Luteibacter rhizovicinus DSM 16549: one gene and its partners. The protein of the gene in region 3 binds, or shares a complex with, the protein of the main gene of each other region. Links are inferred from orthologs where the notes say so. Each region holds a gene or a part of one and is shown on either strand. Other genes may lie near its edges.

Evidence for each region. Proteins that work in one complex are often made in the same cells at the same time.
Region 1: the proteins of accD (region 3) and accB are in contact, whole or in part, in a solved structure (PDB 8UXZ), measured with the Escherichia coli proteins. The link is inferred for Luteibacter rhizovicinus DSM 16549 from one-to-one orthologs.
Region 2: the proteins of accD (region 3) and BJI69_RS12680 are in contact, whole or in part, in a solved structure (PDB 8UXZ), measured with the Escherichia coli proteins. The link is inferred for Luteibacter rhizovicinus DSM 16549 from one-to-one orthologs.

Annotation. Positions count from the first base shown.
Region 1 is NZ_CP017480.1:979,859-983,816, reverse strand. Bases 1,187-3,958 are described here. They hold accB (acetyl-CoA carboxylase biotin carboxyl carrier protein), read right to left. Parts: upstream 2,918-3,958; coding sequence 2,456-2,917; downstream 1,187-2,455. Other genes in these bases: BJI69_RS04540 (DUF1415 domain-containing protein), read right to left, coding at 3,749-3,958; aroQ (type II 3-dehydroquinate dehydratase), read right to left, coding at 2,976-3,425; accC (acetyl-CoA carboxylase biotin carboxylase subunit), read right to left, coding at 1,187-2,444. In the rest of the region: prmA (50S ribosomal protein L11 methyltransferase), read left to right, coding at 1-509; more of accC, read right to left, coding at 1,080-1,186. UniProt on the Escherichia coli protein: This protein is a component of the acetyl coenzyme A carboxylase complex; first, biotin carboxylase catalyzes the carboxylation of the carrier protein and then the transcarboxylase transfers the carboxyl group to form malonyl-CoA.
Region 2 is NZ_CP017480.1:2,796,584-2,800,687, forward strand. What follows is about bases 1,187-4,104. They hold BJI69_RS12680 (acetyl-CoA carboxylase carboxyltransferase subunit alpha), read right to left. Parts: upstream 3,167-4,104; coding sequence 2,207-3,166; downstream 1,187-2,206. Other genes in these bases: tilS (tRNA lysidine(34) synthetase TilS), read right to left, coding at 1,187-1,406; BJI69_RS12675 (NYN domain-containing protein), read right to left, coding at 1,403-2,146; BJI69_RS12685 (hypothetical protein), read left to right, coding at 3,378-3,974; dnaE (DNA polymerase III subunit alpha), read right to left, coding at 3,985-4,104. Outside these bases: BJI69_RS12665 (exodeoxyribonuclease VII small subunit), read right to left, coding at 1-78; more of tilS, read right to left, coding at 111-1,186. UniProt on the Escherichia coli protein: Component of the acetyl coenzyme A carboxylase (ACC) complex. First, biotin carboxylase catalyzes the carboxylation of biotin on its carrier protein (BCCP) and then the CO(2) group is transferred by the carboxyltransferase to acetyl-CoA to form malonyl-CoA.
Region 3 is NZ_CP017480.1:3,391,111-3,398,831, forward strand. The notes cover bases 2,361-5,256. They hold accD (acetyl-CoA carboxylase, carboxyltransferase subunit beta), read left to right. Parts: upstream 2,361-3,317; coding sequence 3,318-4,196; downstream 4,197-5,256. Other genes in these bases: trpB (tryptophan synthase subunit beta), read left to right, coding at 2,361-2,480; trpA (tryptophan synthase subunit alpha), read left to right, coding at 2,480-3,280; BJI69_RS15555 (phosphatase PAP2 family protein), read right to left, coding at 4,292-4,834; BJI69_RS15560 (glycosyltransferase family 4 protein), read right to left, coding at 4,806-5,256. Outside these bases: tRNA pseudouridine(38-40) synthase TruA, read left to right, coding at 1-650; BJI69_RS15535 (phosphoribosylanthranilate isomerase), read left to right, coding at 647-1,258; more of trpB, read left to right, coding at 1,269-2,360; more of BJI69_RS15560, read right to left, coding at 5,257-5,966; gltX (glutamate--tRNA ligase), read left to right, coding at 6,100-7,503; BJI69_RS15570 (hypothetical protein), read left to right, coding at 7,496-7,721.

The sequences.
Region 1 (3,958 bases), 2.4 Mb from region 3 along the record:
ACATCGTCGTCGTCCGCCTCGACCCCGGCCTGGCCTTCGGCACGGGCACGCACCCGACCACCGCGATGTGCCTGGAGTGGCTGGATGGCCAGCAGATGGCCGACAAGCTGGTTCTCGACTACGGCTGCGGCTCCGGCATCCTTGCGATCGCGGCACTGAAGTTGGGCGCCGCCCGCGCCGTCGGCATCGACAACGATCCGCAAGCGCTCATTTCCTCGCACGACAACGCCGAGCGTAACGGCGTGCATGCGGATCTGGCCGTCTATCTGCCGGGCGAGGCGCCGACCGAGCTCGCCGATGTGCTTGTCGCGAATATCCTCGCAGGGCCGCTGGGTGAGCTTGCCCCGACCTTTGCCGCCGCCGTGAAGCCGGGTGCACCGTTCGCGCTGTCGGGCATCCTTCATGGGCAGCACGAGGAATTGCTGGTGCGCTATGCGGAATGGTTCGAGGATCTCGAAGTGCGCACGCTGGAAGACTGGGTGCGCATCAGCGGTCGTCGCCGTAGCTGAATCGGACAGCTGTTAAATGTGGAAGCCGCTTCAGCGGTGATCAAACCATGTGGGAGCCGCTTCAGCGGCGAAAAGCCGACAGAGCAAAGAAGCCAGTGCAGTCATCGCTAGCGAAAGCCGCGAGGGGCAAGGCCCTTGGGGCCGCCGGCGCAGCTCTTCGAGGCGGGCGGTAGCTTCTCTCTCGCTCCGTCAGGGAGTCGGGGCCGCCCTCAGCTTATGCGGCCCCAAGGGCCTTGCCCCTCGCGCCACCGCACGCTGCGGTTGCGTGCGGTCGCGCGCACCGCCCACAAGCTCGAGGCGCTGCTGTTGTAGGAGCCGATTCATCGGCGAATCCTCAGCGCTGATATCGCGAACGAGGCCGAACATCGCATCGTGCAGGAGGTTCAACCGCTCACCCGATGCAACACAAGGCCTCACTCGAAGGTCCGATAGCCTGAGGGTTCGCCGCTGAAGCGGCTCCCACAGGGGTCGGGCGGCTCCCACAGGTGCCGCGGATGCCACAGGTGCAACAAAAAAGGCCGAAGTCACGCAGTGAGATCACCGCGTGACTCCGGCCTTCTTATCGAAACCTCACACCGGAGGCGGCGTTTCTTTCTGCTCCGCCATGCGCTTTTCCAGATAGTGGATGTTCTGTCCACCCTGCTGGAAACCGACGTCGGCCATGATGCGCTGCTGCAGCGGGATATTGCACTTCACGCCTTCGATCACGGTCTCGTTCAACGCCATGCGCATGCGCGCGATGGCGGTGGCACGATCCGGGCCGTGCACGATGATCTTGCCGATCATCGAATCGTAGTTCGGCGGGATGCGGTAGCCATCGTAGAGATGGGTGTCGACGCGTACGCCCGGGCCACCCGGCGCCTCGAAACGCTTCACCGTGCCGGGGCTCGGCATGAAGGTGTCGGGATCCTCGGCATTCACGCGGCACTCGATGGCGTGACCGGTGAACACGATGTCTTCCTGGCGGATCGAGAGCTTCTCGCCGCCAGCGATGAGCAACTGCTCGCGAACGAGGTCGATGCCGGTCACCAGCTCGGTCACCGGATGCTCCACCTGGATACGGGTGTTCATCTCGATGAAGTAGAAGCGGCCGCCCTCGAACAGGAATTCGAAGGTGCCTGCGCCGCGATAACCGATGCGCAGGCAGGCGTCGACGCAGACCTTGCCGATCTGGGCGCGCATTTCCGGGGTGATGCCGGGCGCCGGTGCTTCTTCGACAACCTTCTGGTGGCGGCGCTGCATGGAGCAGTCGCGTTCACCGAGGTGGATCGCATTGCCCTGGCCGTCGGCAAGCACCTGGATCTCCACGTGGCGCGGATTCTCCAGGAACTTCTCCATGTAGACCTGATCGTTGCTGAAAGCCGCCTTGGCTTCCTGCTTCGTCATGACGATGGAGTTGGCGAGGTGGGCCTCAGTGCGCACGACGCGCATACCGCGACCACCGCCGCCGCCCGACGCCTTGATGATGACCGGGTAGCCGATCTCACGGGCGATGCGGATGTTCTCGTCGGTGTCGTCGCCCAACGGGCCGCCCGAGCCGGGCACGCACGGCACGCCGGCCGCCTTCATGGCGCGGATGGCTTCGACCTTGTCGCCCATCAGGCGGATCACATCGGCGGTCGGGCCGATGAAGATGAAGCCCGAGGTCTCGACCTGTTCGGCGAAGTTGGCGTTCTCCGAGAGGAAGCCGTAGCCCGGATGGATCGCCTGGGCGTCGGTGATCTCGGCGGCGGCGATGATCCGGGGAATGTTGAGGTAGCTGTCGGCCGAGGGACCCGGGCCGATGCATACCGATTCGTCGGCCAGGCCGACGTGCTTGAGGTTGCGATCCACGGTGGAGTGCACCGCGACCGTCTTGATGCCGAGCGCGTGGCACGCGCGCAGCACCCGCAGCGCGATTTCGCCGCGGTTGGCGATGACTACCTTCTCGAGCATGGTGTCAGGCCTCAGGCGATGACGAACATGGGTTCGTCGAATTCGACCGGCTGGCCGTTCTCGACCAGGACAGCGACGACGGTGCCCGAGACGTCGGCCTCGATCTGGTTGAACATCTTCATCGCTTCGATGATGCCCAGCGTTTCACCTGCCTTGACCTGCTTGCCGACCGTGGCGAACGCCGGGGCGCCCGGCGTCGACGAGGCGTAGAAGGTGCCGACCATCGGCGCCTTGGTCACGTGGCCAGCCGGGAGACCGGTTTCGACCGGTGCAGCGGCGGCGGGCGCGACGGCGACGGGAGCGGCGGCCACCGGAGCGACTTGCTGCATCGGGGCGGCGTACATCTGCGGCGCAGCGGTGCCCTTCGGCACGCGGGACAGGCGTACGACTTCTTCGCCTTCCTTGATTTCCAGCTCGGCGAGGTTCGATTCCTCGAGCAGGTCGATGAGTTTCTTGATCTTGCGCAGGTCCATGGGACAAACCTTCTGGTGGTGGATGCGGTCCGCCGGCTGGGCGAACCGCCAATGGGAGTCAGGCCGCGGGCACCGCCAGGCGGAGCAGGGTGGCTTCTAGCGCCAGGCGGTAGCTGTCACCGCCAAAGCCGCAGATCACGCCGGTGGCCAGGTCGGACAGATACGAGTGATGGCGGAACGCCTCGCGCGCATGCGGATTGGACAGGTGGATCTCGATGAACGGGATCGACACGCCGGCAAGGGCGTCGCGGATGGCAATGGACGTGTGCGTGAACGCAGCCGGGTTGATCAGGATCCAGGCGACGCCTTCGTCGCGTGCCTGATGGATGCGGGCGATCAACTCGTGCTCGGCGTTGGACTGGAACCAGCTCAGTTCGTGGCCGGCCGCCTGGGCGCGGGCCTGCAGCGAGACATTGATGTCGGAGAGGGTCTCATGCCCGTAGACCGACGGTTCGCGCACGCCGAGCAAATTGAGGTTGGGTCCGTGCAGGACGAGGATCCTGGCCACTGTTCACCTGTGCCTTGTATCCGGGGTTCCGGAACGCCGCGCAGTGTGCGCCTGTCCCCCGGACTTGTCCAGTTCGGTGAAGATCGCCGTAGATCGCTGGAGATCGTGACTTTCCACACTGCAGCGTATGGTAGACCCTCAGCGCATTCGCCCCGAACAACGTTACGAGGGCATAGGCGGGGTGGGAGCCGATTCATCGGCGAATGGTGAATACACCCGCGGCGCAGCCGCGACCTTGAGGTGCTTGCCTCGGTTCCCGCCAAAGGAAGAGCATCGCCGCTGAAGCGGCTCCCACAGGGGTTCCCACAGGGGCTCTCACAACCTCACCCCTCCGGGAACAGCTTCTTCCAGCCCTCGATACCCAGCTCATCCAACGTCGCCATGTTCGCTTCGAAAATCGTCGAGGCCTCGGGGAAAGCGGCCACGGCCTTGTCGATGCTGTCCTCGCGGAGGAGGTGCAGGGTCGGGTAGGGCGAACGATTGGTGTAGTTGGTGATGTCGTCGGGACCGGTGCCCTCGAACTGGAAGTCAGG
Region 2 (4,104 bases), 600 kb from region 3 along the record:
TTGCTCGAGCTCGTCGAGCGAATGCTCGAATTCGGCAATGGATGACGCGGGTGCAACAGGGGCGGGGGACTTCGGCATGCCCGCAAAATTAGCTCACATGGCCTTTTTGATCAATCGGAAACGCCGCGCTGCCATACCGGCAAGGCACCTATTCCGTCGAACAAAGCCTTACCGCGATCGTTCATCCAGCGGTCGCCGACCGCGATCAGGCTGCCGTTTTCGCACAGCAGGGGCATGCGCGGTCGCCGCCAGGGCGGCACGGCGCCTTCCTGGAAAAGATCGCGCAGTTCCTTGGTGATGTGGTTGCCTGCGGTGCGAATCCGGTCGCCGCCGCGCCGGTAGCGCACGGTGAGCGGTTCGGCGAGGCGCGCGCCGCCCAGCGTCAGCACGCCGCCGCCGGGCAGGGCCATCGGTTCGCCGTGCCACAGGCCCGTCCATGCCTCGTCGAACGGCTGGTACCGGGACATGGCCCACAACCGCCCCTTCCAGACGCGAACTTCCGTGTCCTGCCAGCCGACGAGTGGCAGGCGTTCTGCCGAGGCCTCGCGTATCTGCCGCTCGAGCGCCTCTCGCTGCGCCGTCGTCGGTGCGCTCAGGCCAGTGGCGTGCAGCCAGTGGTCCAGCAGCGGGGCGCGCCAGGCCGGGCGCAGGTCGAGCCATTCACGGGCGTCGAGGGTGTTCTCGTCGCGGCGCAGGTGGTCGAGTGCATCGATCCAGCTCTCACGCAAGGCGTCCGCCGCCTCCCGGCACAGGCGCGCGCTGTGCGTGATGCTGACGGGTGCCTGCGGCCATTGCGCGATCAGGGCGGGCATGACGGTGGCGCGGAGGTAGCCCCGTGCGATGCGCGGGTCGTCGTTGGAGGGGTCGTGCAGGGTCGACAGTCCATGTGTGGCGACATGGTCGAGCAGCGCGGCACGCGGGAGATCCAGCAGCGGGCGCCACAGCATCCCGGCGGCGAGCGGGCGCATCGCCTGCATCCCCGCCAGTCCGTCCGGACCCGCGCCACGCATCAGCTTGAGCAGCACGGTTTCCATCTGGTCGTCGCGATGGTGGGCGAGCACGATGTGTTCGCCGGGCCTCAGCGCCGCAGCGAAGGCGTCGTGGCGTGCGCGTCGCGCAGCGGCCTCGATGCCTTCGCCGCGCGTTAGGTCCACGGTGACTCGTACCACCTCGATCGGCACACCAAGCGAATCGCACATCCGGCGGCAGTGCACGGCCCAGGTGGCGCTATCGGCATGCAGCCCGTGGTCGACATGCAAGGCGCGCAGCGCCGGCCGCGGCATCTGGCCGGCGAGTGCGTGCAGCAGCGCGGTGGAGTCCGGGCCGCCACTGAAGGCGACGACAAGCGCAACGCCCGGCACGTCGTCCAGGGCTGCGGTGAGGTGATCGATCAGCGAGACGTTCATTTACCTTTGGCACGGAGGCGAACGAAGAGATGCCTTGCGTTGCCGATCGCGCGCTCCTCGACCTCGAACAGGCCGATGCCGTGGATCAGCCCGCTCAGTTTCGAGTAACCGTAGTTGCGCGAGTCGAACTCGGGCGAGCGCTTGTTGATGATGCTGCCGATGGCGCCGAGACTCGCCCAGCCGTTCTCGTCGGAGCCGGCGTCGATGGCGTTGCGGATCAGGTTGACCAGCTTGGTGTCGCCGCGCAGCTCGTGCGCGGTGCGCTGTACCGGCGGCTCGGAGGCTTCGTTCTCCACCGTGCCGACGAGCACTTCCGTGTAGACGAACTTGTCGCAAGCGGAGACGAAGGGTTTGGGGGTTTTCTGCTCGCCGAAACCGTAGACCATGAGGCCGGCTTCGCGGATGCGCGAGGCCAGCCGCGTGAAGTCGCTGTCACTGGAGACGATGCAGAAGCCGTCGAAGCGATTGGAGTAAAGCAGGTCCATCGCATCGATGATCATCGCCGAGTCCGTGGCGTTCTTCCCGGAGGTGTAGGCGAACTGCTGGATGGGCTGGATCGAATGATCGAGCAGGGCGGTCTTCCAGCCGTTGAGGTGTGGGCCGGTCCAGTCGCCGTAGATCCGTTTCACATGGGCGGTGCCGTACTTGGCGACTTCGGCGAGCAGGCCGTCGACGATCGCGGGACGCGCGTTATCGGCGTCGATGAGGACGGCGAGCTTATCGGTGACGTCGTTGGCCATGGTTCGATCCGCGTGCGGGGCATGGAAGCCCGATGGTACCCCGCCGCGATGTGTCGAAGCTCAGCCTTCGGTGAAGGCGCCGTAACCGCGCAGACGCTGGTAACGCTTCTCGAGCAGCTTATCGACGCCGAGCGTTTCGAGTGCATCGAGCTCGTTGAGCAGCACGGCCTTGAGGCGAATCGCCATGGACTGGGCGTTGCGGTGTGCACCACCCAGCGGTTCGCGCACGATCTTGTCGATCAGGCCATTTTCGAGCAGGCGCGGGGCCGTGAGACCCATGACTTCGGCGGCGTCCTTGGCCTTGTCGGCGCTCTTCCACAGGATGGAGGCGCAACCTTCCGGGGTGATGACGGAGTAGGTCGAGTACTGCAGCATCAGCGTGCGATCGCCGACGCCGATGGCGAGTGCGCCGCCGGAACCGCCTTCACCGGTCACGGTGCAGATGATCGGCACGCGCAGTTCGGCCATCTCGAGCAGGTTCCGGGCGATGGCCTCGGACTGCCCGCGTTCTTCGGCATTGATACCTGGCCACGCACCGGCGGTGTCGATGAAGGTGAACACCGGGATGCCAAAACGCTCGGCCATCTTGAACAGGCGCAGCGCCTTGCGGTAACCCTCGGGGCGCGGCATGCCGAAGTTGCGCTTCACCTTGGCCTTCGTGTCGCGGCCCTTCTGGTGGCCGACGATCATCACGGAGCGGCCGTTGATCCGGCCGAGGCCGCCGACGATCGCCTGGTCGTCCGCGAACATGCGGTCGCCCTTGAGCTCGTGGAATTCCTCGCACATGGCCTGGATGTAATCCAGCGTGTACGGGCGTGCCGGATGGCGCGACACCTGGCTGACCTGCCAGGGCGTGAGGTTGCGGAAGATCTCGGCGGTCTTGATCTTCAGCTTTTCACGCAGGCGGCCTACTTCCTCGTCGATATTGAATGCCTGCCCGCTGCTGGCGTGGCGAAGCTCTTCGATCTTCGCTTCCAGCTCGGCAATGGGTTGTTCGAAATCGAGGAAGTTGGGATTCATGAAATAGGGTGCATCCGGGCAAGACCGCTGATTATACCTAGTGGCGCCCGGCGCGGTGTGCGCAAGGGTACGGACGACAGAGGATCGGTGTAAGTGATTGAGCGGATTTCTGAAATCCGTGTAGGTCGACCGCCTGATCAGGCGTTGGGCTCGCCCGCGATGCAGCCCTCCATGCTCCAATCGCCTCACCCCCAACCATCAAGGAATGATGATGCGCAAATCCCTCCCCGCCTTCCTGCTCGCGTCCGCTGTCGCCCTGGGTGGCACCGGCACGGCCCTGGCCGGCGATCCCGGGCGGCTTCCGGACCTCCCGGCCTGTGTCCTCGGGCAGGCCTACGATGGCGCCTGCCTCCTGCCCCTGAAGGACGGTCAGTTCACGGACGGCAGCCTGTCGTCCTGGCGTCGCGTCGGTCTGCCGGGTCACGGTGTCGACCCCGACGGCATGACCTATGCGGCCCTGCCGACGGGCAGCGGCATCTCGCAAGCGGTCTACGCCCATACGGGCCAGAATACGGCCGATGCCGTCTATGCCGTGCGCTTTCGCGTCCGCGCCGAGCACGATCAGGCGCAGGTACGCGCCACGCTCTCGATGAGCACCGACCAGGGTGCTGGCAGGGTTGTCCTGGGTCACATCACCAGCACGGCGCAGGCGGAGGAATGGAGCACCGTGGCATTGAGCGTGCAGGGTCGCCCTTACGCCGCCCCGGCACACGTGCTGCTGGAAATCGAGAACGAAGGCGGCGCGCACACGACCGTGCAGGTGGACGACGTCGCGCTCGTCCAGAACACCGACGTGGACGTGCTCTGATCGGAACGGCTTAGTCGGCCGGCCGCACCAGTCGCAACTCGGTGCCCAATACTCCCGGCAAGGCGCGCAGTGTGCGCATCAGGTCGGGCAGGGCACGTACCCGCCAGGCCTCGCCCAGTTCGAAGCTGGC
Region 3 (7,721 bases):
CGCCCATCGAAGTGACCGCCGCCGGCCGCACCGATGCCGGCGTGCACGGCCGTTGCCAGGTGGTCCACTTCGATACGGAGGTGGTGCGCGACCTGCGTGGCTGGATCCTCGGTGCCTGTTCCAACCTTCCGCACGCGGTGGCGGTGACCTGGGCGCAGCCGGTCCCGGACGACTTCCACGCACGATTTTCCGCGCGGGCCCGCCGGTATCGCTACCGCATCCTGCCGCGTTTCGTCCGTCCCGCCCTCGATGCGCGCTTCGTCGCATGGGAGCGTCGCCAGATCGATGCCGAGGCGATGAACGAGGCCGCGCAAGCGATCGTCGGCGAGCACGATTTCACCGCGTTCCGGGCCATTTCCTGTCAGGCCGCGCATGCGCGCCGCAACGTGCGCTCGATCCGTGTTTTTCGCGAAGACATCCACGTCGTCGTGGAAATCGAAGCAAATGCCTTTCTTCACCACATGGTGCGCAACATCGTCGGCTCGCTGCTGCGGATCGGGCGCGGCGAGGAGAGCGTCGGCTGGATGGCCGAACTGCTCGCTGGCCGCGACCGCGAGGTTGCAGGTGCGACGGCACCGGCGGAAGGCCTGACTTTCCTCGGTCCTCTTTACGAAGCCCACTGGGGGCTGCCACAGGAAGTGACGCTATGACCCGGATCAAGTTTTGCGGACTCACCCGCCTGGACGACGTACAGCTGGCTGCTGGCCTGGGTGTCGATGCCATCGGCTTCGTGATGACACGGCGCAGCAAGCGCTTCGTCGACCCGACCGCCGCGGCACGGCTGCGCGACGCGGTGCCGCCCTACATCACGACCGTCGCGCTGGTGATGGACGATGAGCCTGCGTTCATCGACGAAGTGCTGCGCGTCCTGCGTCCGGACATGCTGCAATTCCACGGCGACGAAACCGACGAGGACTGCGCTGCCTACGGAGTCCGCTACACGAAGGCCATCGCGATGGGCGAGGGCGCGAGTGCGCTCGAGCGCCTGCATCGGTTCCCTCGCGCGGCCGGTCTGCTGCTCGATGGCCATGGCCTCGGCGAGCAGGGCGGTAGCGGCCAGTGCTTCGACTGGTCGTTGATGCCGAAGGATCTTGCGCAGCCCCTGATCCTTGCCGGCGGCCTGGATGCCGACAACGTGGCCGAAGCCATTCGCGTGGCGCGGCCCTGGGCCGTGGACGTCTCCAGCGGGATCGAGTCGTCGCCCGGCATCAAGGATCGGGCTAAGATGGAACGCTTCATTTCTGCTGTACGACGATAACGAGAAGGCAATGACCGAGATCGCGGATTTCCACGCCTATCCGGATGCGCATGGGCGCTTCGGGGCTTACGGCGGCATCTACGTGGCTGAGACGCTCATGGAGCCGCTCGCCGAACTGACCGCCGCGTACGAAAAGCTGCGGACGGATCCCGCTTTCATCGCCGAACTCGATCGCGACCTCAAGTACTACGTCGGTCGCCCCAGTCCGGTCTATCACGCCGAGCGCCTGTCCGCGCATGTCGGCGGCGCGCGCATCCTGCTCAAGCGGGAAGACCTCAATCACACCGGCGCGCACAAGATCAACAACACCGTGGGCCAGGCGCTGGTTGCCCGGCACATGGGCAAGACGCGGATCATCGCCGAGACCGGCGCTGGCCAGCACGGCGTGGCGAGTGCGACCGTCGCCGCGCGCATGGGCCTGAAGTGCGTGGTCTATATGGGCGCCGTGGACATCGAGCGCCAGAAGATCAACGTCTATCGCATGCGCCTGCTCGGCGCCGACGTGGTGCCGGTCACCTCGGGCTCGAAGACGCTCAAGGATGCGCTCAATGAGGCGATGCGCGACTGGGTGACCAACGTCGCCGACACGTTCTACATCATCGGCACGGTCGCCGGCCCGCACCCGTATCCGCAGATGGTGCGTGACTTCAACGCCATCGTCGGGCGCGAAGCGCGCGAGCAGGTGCTCGAGCAGTTCGGCCGTCTGCCCGATGTCGTCACCGCCTGTGTCGGTGGTGGGTCGAATGCGATCGGCATCTTCCACGCGTTCCTCAACGACCGCGACGTGCGCATCGTCGGCGCCGAGGCGGCCGGTGACGGTATCGAAACAGGGCGGCACGCCGCCTCGCTCGCCGCCGGCAAGCCGGGCGTACTGCATGGCAATCGCACGTACGTGCTGTCGGATGCGAACGGGCAGATCGTCGAAACCCATTCGGTCTCGGCAGGCCTGGATTATCCCGGCGTCGGCCCCGAGCATGCCTTCCTGAAGGATGCCGGCCGTGCCGAGTACGTCGGCATCACCGACGACGAAGCGCTGGAAGCCTTCCACCTGCTGGCGCGTACCGAGGGCATCCTCGCGGCGCTGGAGTCGAGCCACGCGATCGCCCAGGCGATCAAGCTCGCACGCGAGCTGCCGAAGGACGGCCTCGTGCTCGCCAATCTTTCCGGTCGTGGCGACAAAGACGTGCACACGATCGCCGAGCGTGAAGGGATCGAACTCTGATGAGCCGCATCGAACGTCGTTTTGCGGCGCTGAAGGCCGCCGGCCGCACGGGTCTGATTCCTTTCGTCACCGCAGGCGACCCGTCGCCCGATGACATGGTGCCGATGCTGCACGCCCTGGTCGCCGCCGGCGCCGACGTGATCGAGCTTGGCGTACCGTTTTCCGACCCGATGGCGGATGGCCCGGTCATCCAGCACGCCAGCGAGCGCGCCATCGCCAAGGGCGTCGGCCTGCACAATGTACTGGCCTGGGTCGCGGCATTTCGTGAGACGGACGACGAAACGCCGATCGTCCTGATGGGCTATCTGAATCCCATCGAGATGTATGGTTACGAGGAGTTCGCCGAAGATGCCGTGGAGAAGGGTGTCGATGGCGTCCTGATGGTAGATTGTCCGCTGGAGGAGTCGCACGTGCTCGCACCGCTCCGGGCAGCCGGCCTCGACCAGATCCTGCTGGCGTCGCCGACGACCACGGCAGCGCGGCTGACCGCCCTCAGCGAGGCCGCCGCGGGCTTCCTGTATTATGTGTCGTTCGCTGGCATCACCGGGGCCGCCCAGCTGAGCACCGGCGACATCGCCGAGCGCGTGGCGGGTATCCGAGCGAAGTCGAAGGCACCGGTAGCCGTCGGCTTCGGTGTTCGCGACGCGGCCAGTGCCGTGGCGATCGGCGCCTTCGCCGACGCCGTGGTCATCGGCAGTGCCCTGGTCGACCGCCTTTCCGGCGCGACCTCGGCAGACGATCTCGCGGGCAGGGCACACGAATTTCTCGCGCCGATCCGCGCTGCGCTCGACGCGCGCTGAACGGCCGTTGCGTTAGAACGGATCCACGGAGACAACGATGAACTGGCTGCAGAAAATCATGACGCCGAAGACCCGCGCCCAGCAGCGCGCGGCCGGCGATAACAAGGGCAAGGTGCCCGAGGGCGTGTGGGAAAAGTGTGCCGGTTGCGGCACGGTCCTCTACAAGCCGGAGCTCGAGAAGTCCCTGATGGTCTGCCCGAAGTGCGGCCATCACCACGCGATCAGCGCGCGCGTGCGCCTGAACGCCTTCTTCGACGAGGGCAGCACCACCGAGCTCTGGGCGAAGATGGAAGCGGTCGACGCACTGAAGTTCAAGGACCAGAAGAAGTACAAGGACCGCGTCACCGCGGCGCAGAAAGCCACGGGCGAGAAGGACGCGCTGATCGCGATGTCCGGCCGTCTGCTGGATCGTCCGGTGGTCTCGGTCGCCTTCGAGTTCGCCTTCATGGGCGGCTCGATGGGCTCGGTGGTCGGCGAGAAGTTCGCCCGGGCCGCCGAGCGCGCCCTGGCCGACAAGAGTGCCCTGGTGTGCTTTGCCGCCACGGGTGGCGCCCGCATGCAGGAAGGCCTGTTTTCGCTGATGCAGATGGCGAAGACCTCGGCTGCGCTGGCACGCATGCGCGACGCCGGCGTGCCGTACATCTCCGTGCTCACCCACCCGACCACCGGTGGTGTCTCGGCGAGCCTGGGCATGCTGGGTGACATCAATGTCGCCGAGCCGAAAGCCCTGATCGGCTTCGCTGGACCTCGCGTCATCGAACAGACCGTGCGCGAGACCCTTCCGGAAGGCTTCCAGCGTCCCGACTTCCTGGTCGAACACGGCGCCATCGACGTCATCGTCGATCGCCGCGAAATGCGCGACAAGCTCGGCGCGATGCTCGGCATCATGCAGAAGGCGCCGCGCGCCGCCGCGTGATGTGAGGGTGTGGGAGCCGCTTCAGCGGCGATAGCAAAAAGCCCGACTCGGTCGGGCTTTTTGTGTTTTTGGTCTGGCTAGCGCGCCACATGGCGTCACACCAGCACGCGCTCCGCCCACAGCGACAAGCTGCCAAGACCCGCGCCGATCACGGTCGCGGCAAGCACATCGCTCGGATAGTGCAGTCCAAGAACGACACGAGACGCTCCGATCAGCGCCGCAAAGCCGATCAGGAAAGGCGCGAGGATCGGGTAGTGCGCCACCGCGACAACGGTGAACGCCACGGCCTGCAGCGTATGCCCGGACGGAAAACTGAATTCGTCGAGCGGCGGTACGTGGGCGATGACGCCGGGACAGGTGCGGAACGGTCGCGGACGGCGCGTCCAGCGCTTGAGTACGCGATAAAGCATCAGTGCGGTCAGACCGGTGACGGCCATCTGGACGGCCACAGCGACACCGTGCCAGCCGCCGACGAGCGCGATGACCGTCATCAGCGAATACCAGAAAACGCCATCGCCGAGCCGGCTGATGGCGCCGAAGAAGATCCCGATGGCCCGGCGTGCTCCCCAGCGATTGGCGGCGACGCACATGCGGCGATCGAGGCTCGCCCTACGCGGCGACGGCGGTGCTCCGTTCATGGACATTCTCCTCGGACAGGGATCGCATGATGGCTTCGAAGTCGTTGACGACCGACTCGGGCGAGAGGTTGGCGACAGAAACGCGTGCGGCATGCCCCATGGCCGTACGCACCGTGGCATCGGCACCCAGGGTGGCCGCGCGTTCGATCAGACCGCCTTCGTTACCTGGCGCGACGCGAATGCCGTTCTGGCCGTTGCGGATGAACTCACGCGCGGCGGCTTCGGCGTAGGCGACGACCGGGATGCCGGAGGCCATCGCCTCGAGCACGACGTTGCCGAAGGTTTCGGTGAGGCTGGGAAAGACGAAGAGATCGGCGCTGGCGTAGAACGCAGCCAGTTCATCGCCGCGGCGCGTGCCGGCGAAGATCACATCCGGGTTAGCCGCTTCGAGCGCTGCCCGGCCCGGGCCGTCGCCGACGATGACGCAGCGTGCGTGAGGTACCCGACGTGCGAGTGCGCGATAGGCCTCGATGACCACGTGCAGGTTTTTTTCCGGTGCCACGCGCCCGACGCTGAGTACTACCGGCGTGTCGGGACCGGCACCCCAGCTGTCGCGCAGGGCTTCATCGCGATGCTCCGGATGAAAGCGCGCGGTATCGACGCCGCGTCGAAGGACACGCACGTCGTGGACGCCGAGATCGTTGAGCTCGCTGGCGAGTTGGCCCGTCGGTACGAGGGTCGTCTGCGCCCGGCGATGGAAGCGGGCCAGGTAGCGGCGGACGATGGGTGTCAGGGCGCTGAAGCCATAATGGCCGACGTAGAAGTCGAATCGCGTGTGGAACCCCGTGGCGACAGGGATGCCGAGCCGACGAGCGGCGCTGACAGCGGTCCAGCCCAGCGGGCCTTCCGTCGCCACGTAGATCGCATCGGGGCGGTCCGCGCGCCAGCGGCGTTCGATGCGGAAGCGGGCGGGCAGGCCGAAGCGGAGCCCGGCGTAGCGAGGCAGGGCGGCGCCTTCGACGGCCAGAACCTCCATGCCGGCATCGCTCAGTGGCGGCGTCTCCGGATGGATCGGCCGGATGAGGTCGACGGAGTGACCCCGCCGGACGAGCCCGCGGGCGAGCGCCTGGACGGTAAGGGCTACGCCGTTGACCTCCGGTGCGTAGGTCTCGGTGACGATGCCGACTCGCATGGCGGTGCCCCTTCTGGCCTGGCTTGACGCATGCTCGCGCAATGGCGTGTCCGGGCGGTTATCGGGGCATGACCGGCATATGACAGCATGGCTGGGTTAAAATCGCGGTCTTGCCTGCCGAACGACCCACACGATGACCGTCCGTACCCGCTTCGCTCCCAGTCCCACCGGCTACCTGCATATTGGTGGTGCCCGCACCGCGTTGTATTGCTGGCTGGAATCCCGCCGCCGCGGCGGCGAGTTCGTGCTGCGAATCGAGGACACCGACCGTGAGCGGTCCACGCAGGAGGCCGTACAGGCCATCCTCGACGGCATGTCCTGGCTTGGCCTCGTGCACGACGAAGGCCCGTACTACCAGACCCTGCGTATGGATCGTTACCGCGAGGTCGCCGAGCAGCTGCTGCGTGAGGGCAAGGCCTACTACGCGTACGAGACCAAGGAAGAGATCGAGGCGATGCGCAACGCGGCGATGGCTGCAGGCGTGAAGCCGCGTTACAACGGCTACTACCGCGATCGCGACGAGCCGATGCGTGACGATCCGAACCGCGTCATCCGTTTCAAGAACCCGGCCACCGGCAGCGTTGTTTTCGACGACAAGGTGAAGGGGCGCATCGAGTGGTCCAATGAAGAGCTCGACGATCTCGTCATCTTCCGCTCGGACGGCTTCCCGACCTACAACTTCGCCGTCGTCGTGGACGACATCGACATGGGCATCACGGAAGTGATTCGCGGCGACGACCACGTCAACAACACGCCGCGCCAGATCAACATCTACAAGGCGCTGGGTGCACCCGTGCCCGAGTTCGCGCACCTGCCGATGATCCTGGGCCCGGACGGCCAGAAGCTGTCCAAGCGCCACGGCGCGGTGAGCGTCATGCAGTATCGCGACGATGGCTTCCTGCCGCATGCGCTGCTCAACTACCTGGTTCGACTCGGCTGGTCGCACGGCGACCAGGAGATCTTCTCGGTCGACGATATGAAGACCCTGTTCGACGTCGCCGATGTCAACAAGGCGGCGTCGCGCTTCGACGTCAACAAGCTGTCCTGGCTCAACCAGCACTATCTGAAGACGGACGATCCGGCCGTGCTCGGTCTCGAGCTGGCCTGGCATCTGGAGAAGATCGGCATCGATCCGGCGAAGGGCCCGAATCCGGCCGATGTCGTCGTCGCCTTGCGTGACCGCGTGCAGACCTTCAAGGAAATGGCCGAGCGCGCGACGATCTGGTACGGCCCGATCCTGGCCTGGGACGACAAAGCCATCGAGAAGCACCTGCGCACCGAGACGGCGCCGGCCGCGCTCGAAGCGGCAAAGGCCGAAATGGCCGCGCTGCCGGCGTGGACGCCCGAGGCCATTCACGGCGCGGTCGAGCGCGTGGCGGCGTCGCTGGAGCTGGGCATGGGCAAAGTCGCCGCGCCGCTGCGCGTGGCGATGACGGGCACCCAGGTGTCGCCGTCGATCGAGCACACCATTTACCTCGCCGGTCGCGAGGGTGCCATCTCGCGCATCGACGAGGCGCTCGCCCGCTCGCGTGGATGAGCTTCTCGCGCGGGCGATGCAAGGGGTCGATCCCGACGACCCCGGTGCGTCGCTGCGCATCTTCAGCAACCTGATGGGCCTGGTCCCCTGGTGGAACCTGATTGCCTGGCAGGTCTTCTTTATCGCCGTCGGCGCCTTACTGGGCTGGTGGCGGGGGAGGACCATGGCAGGCATCGTCGGGGCGCTCGTCCTGGGTCCCTTTGGCTGGGTCATCCCCT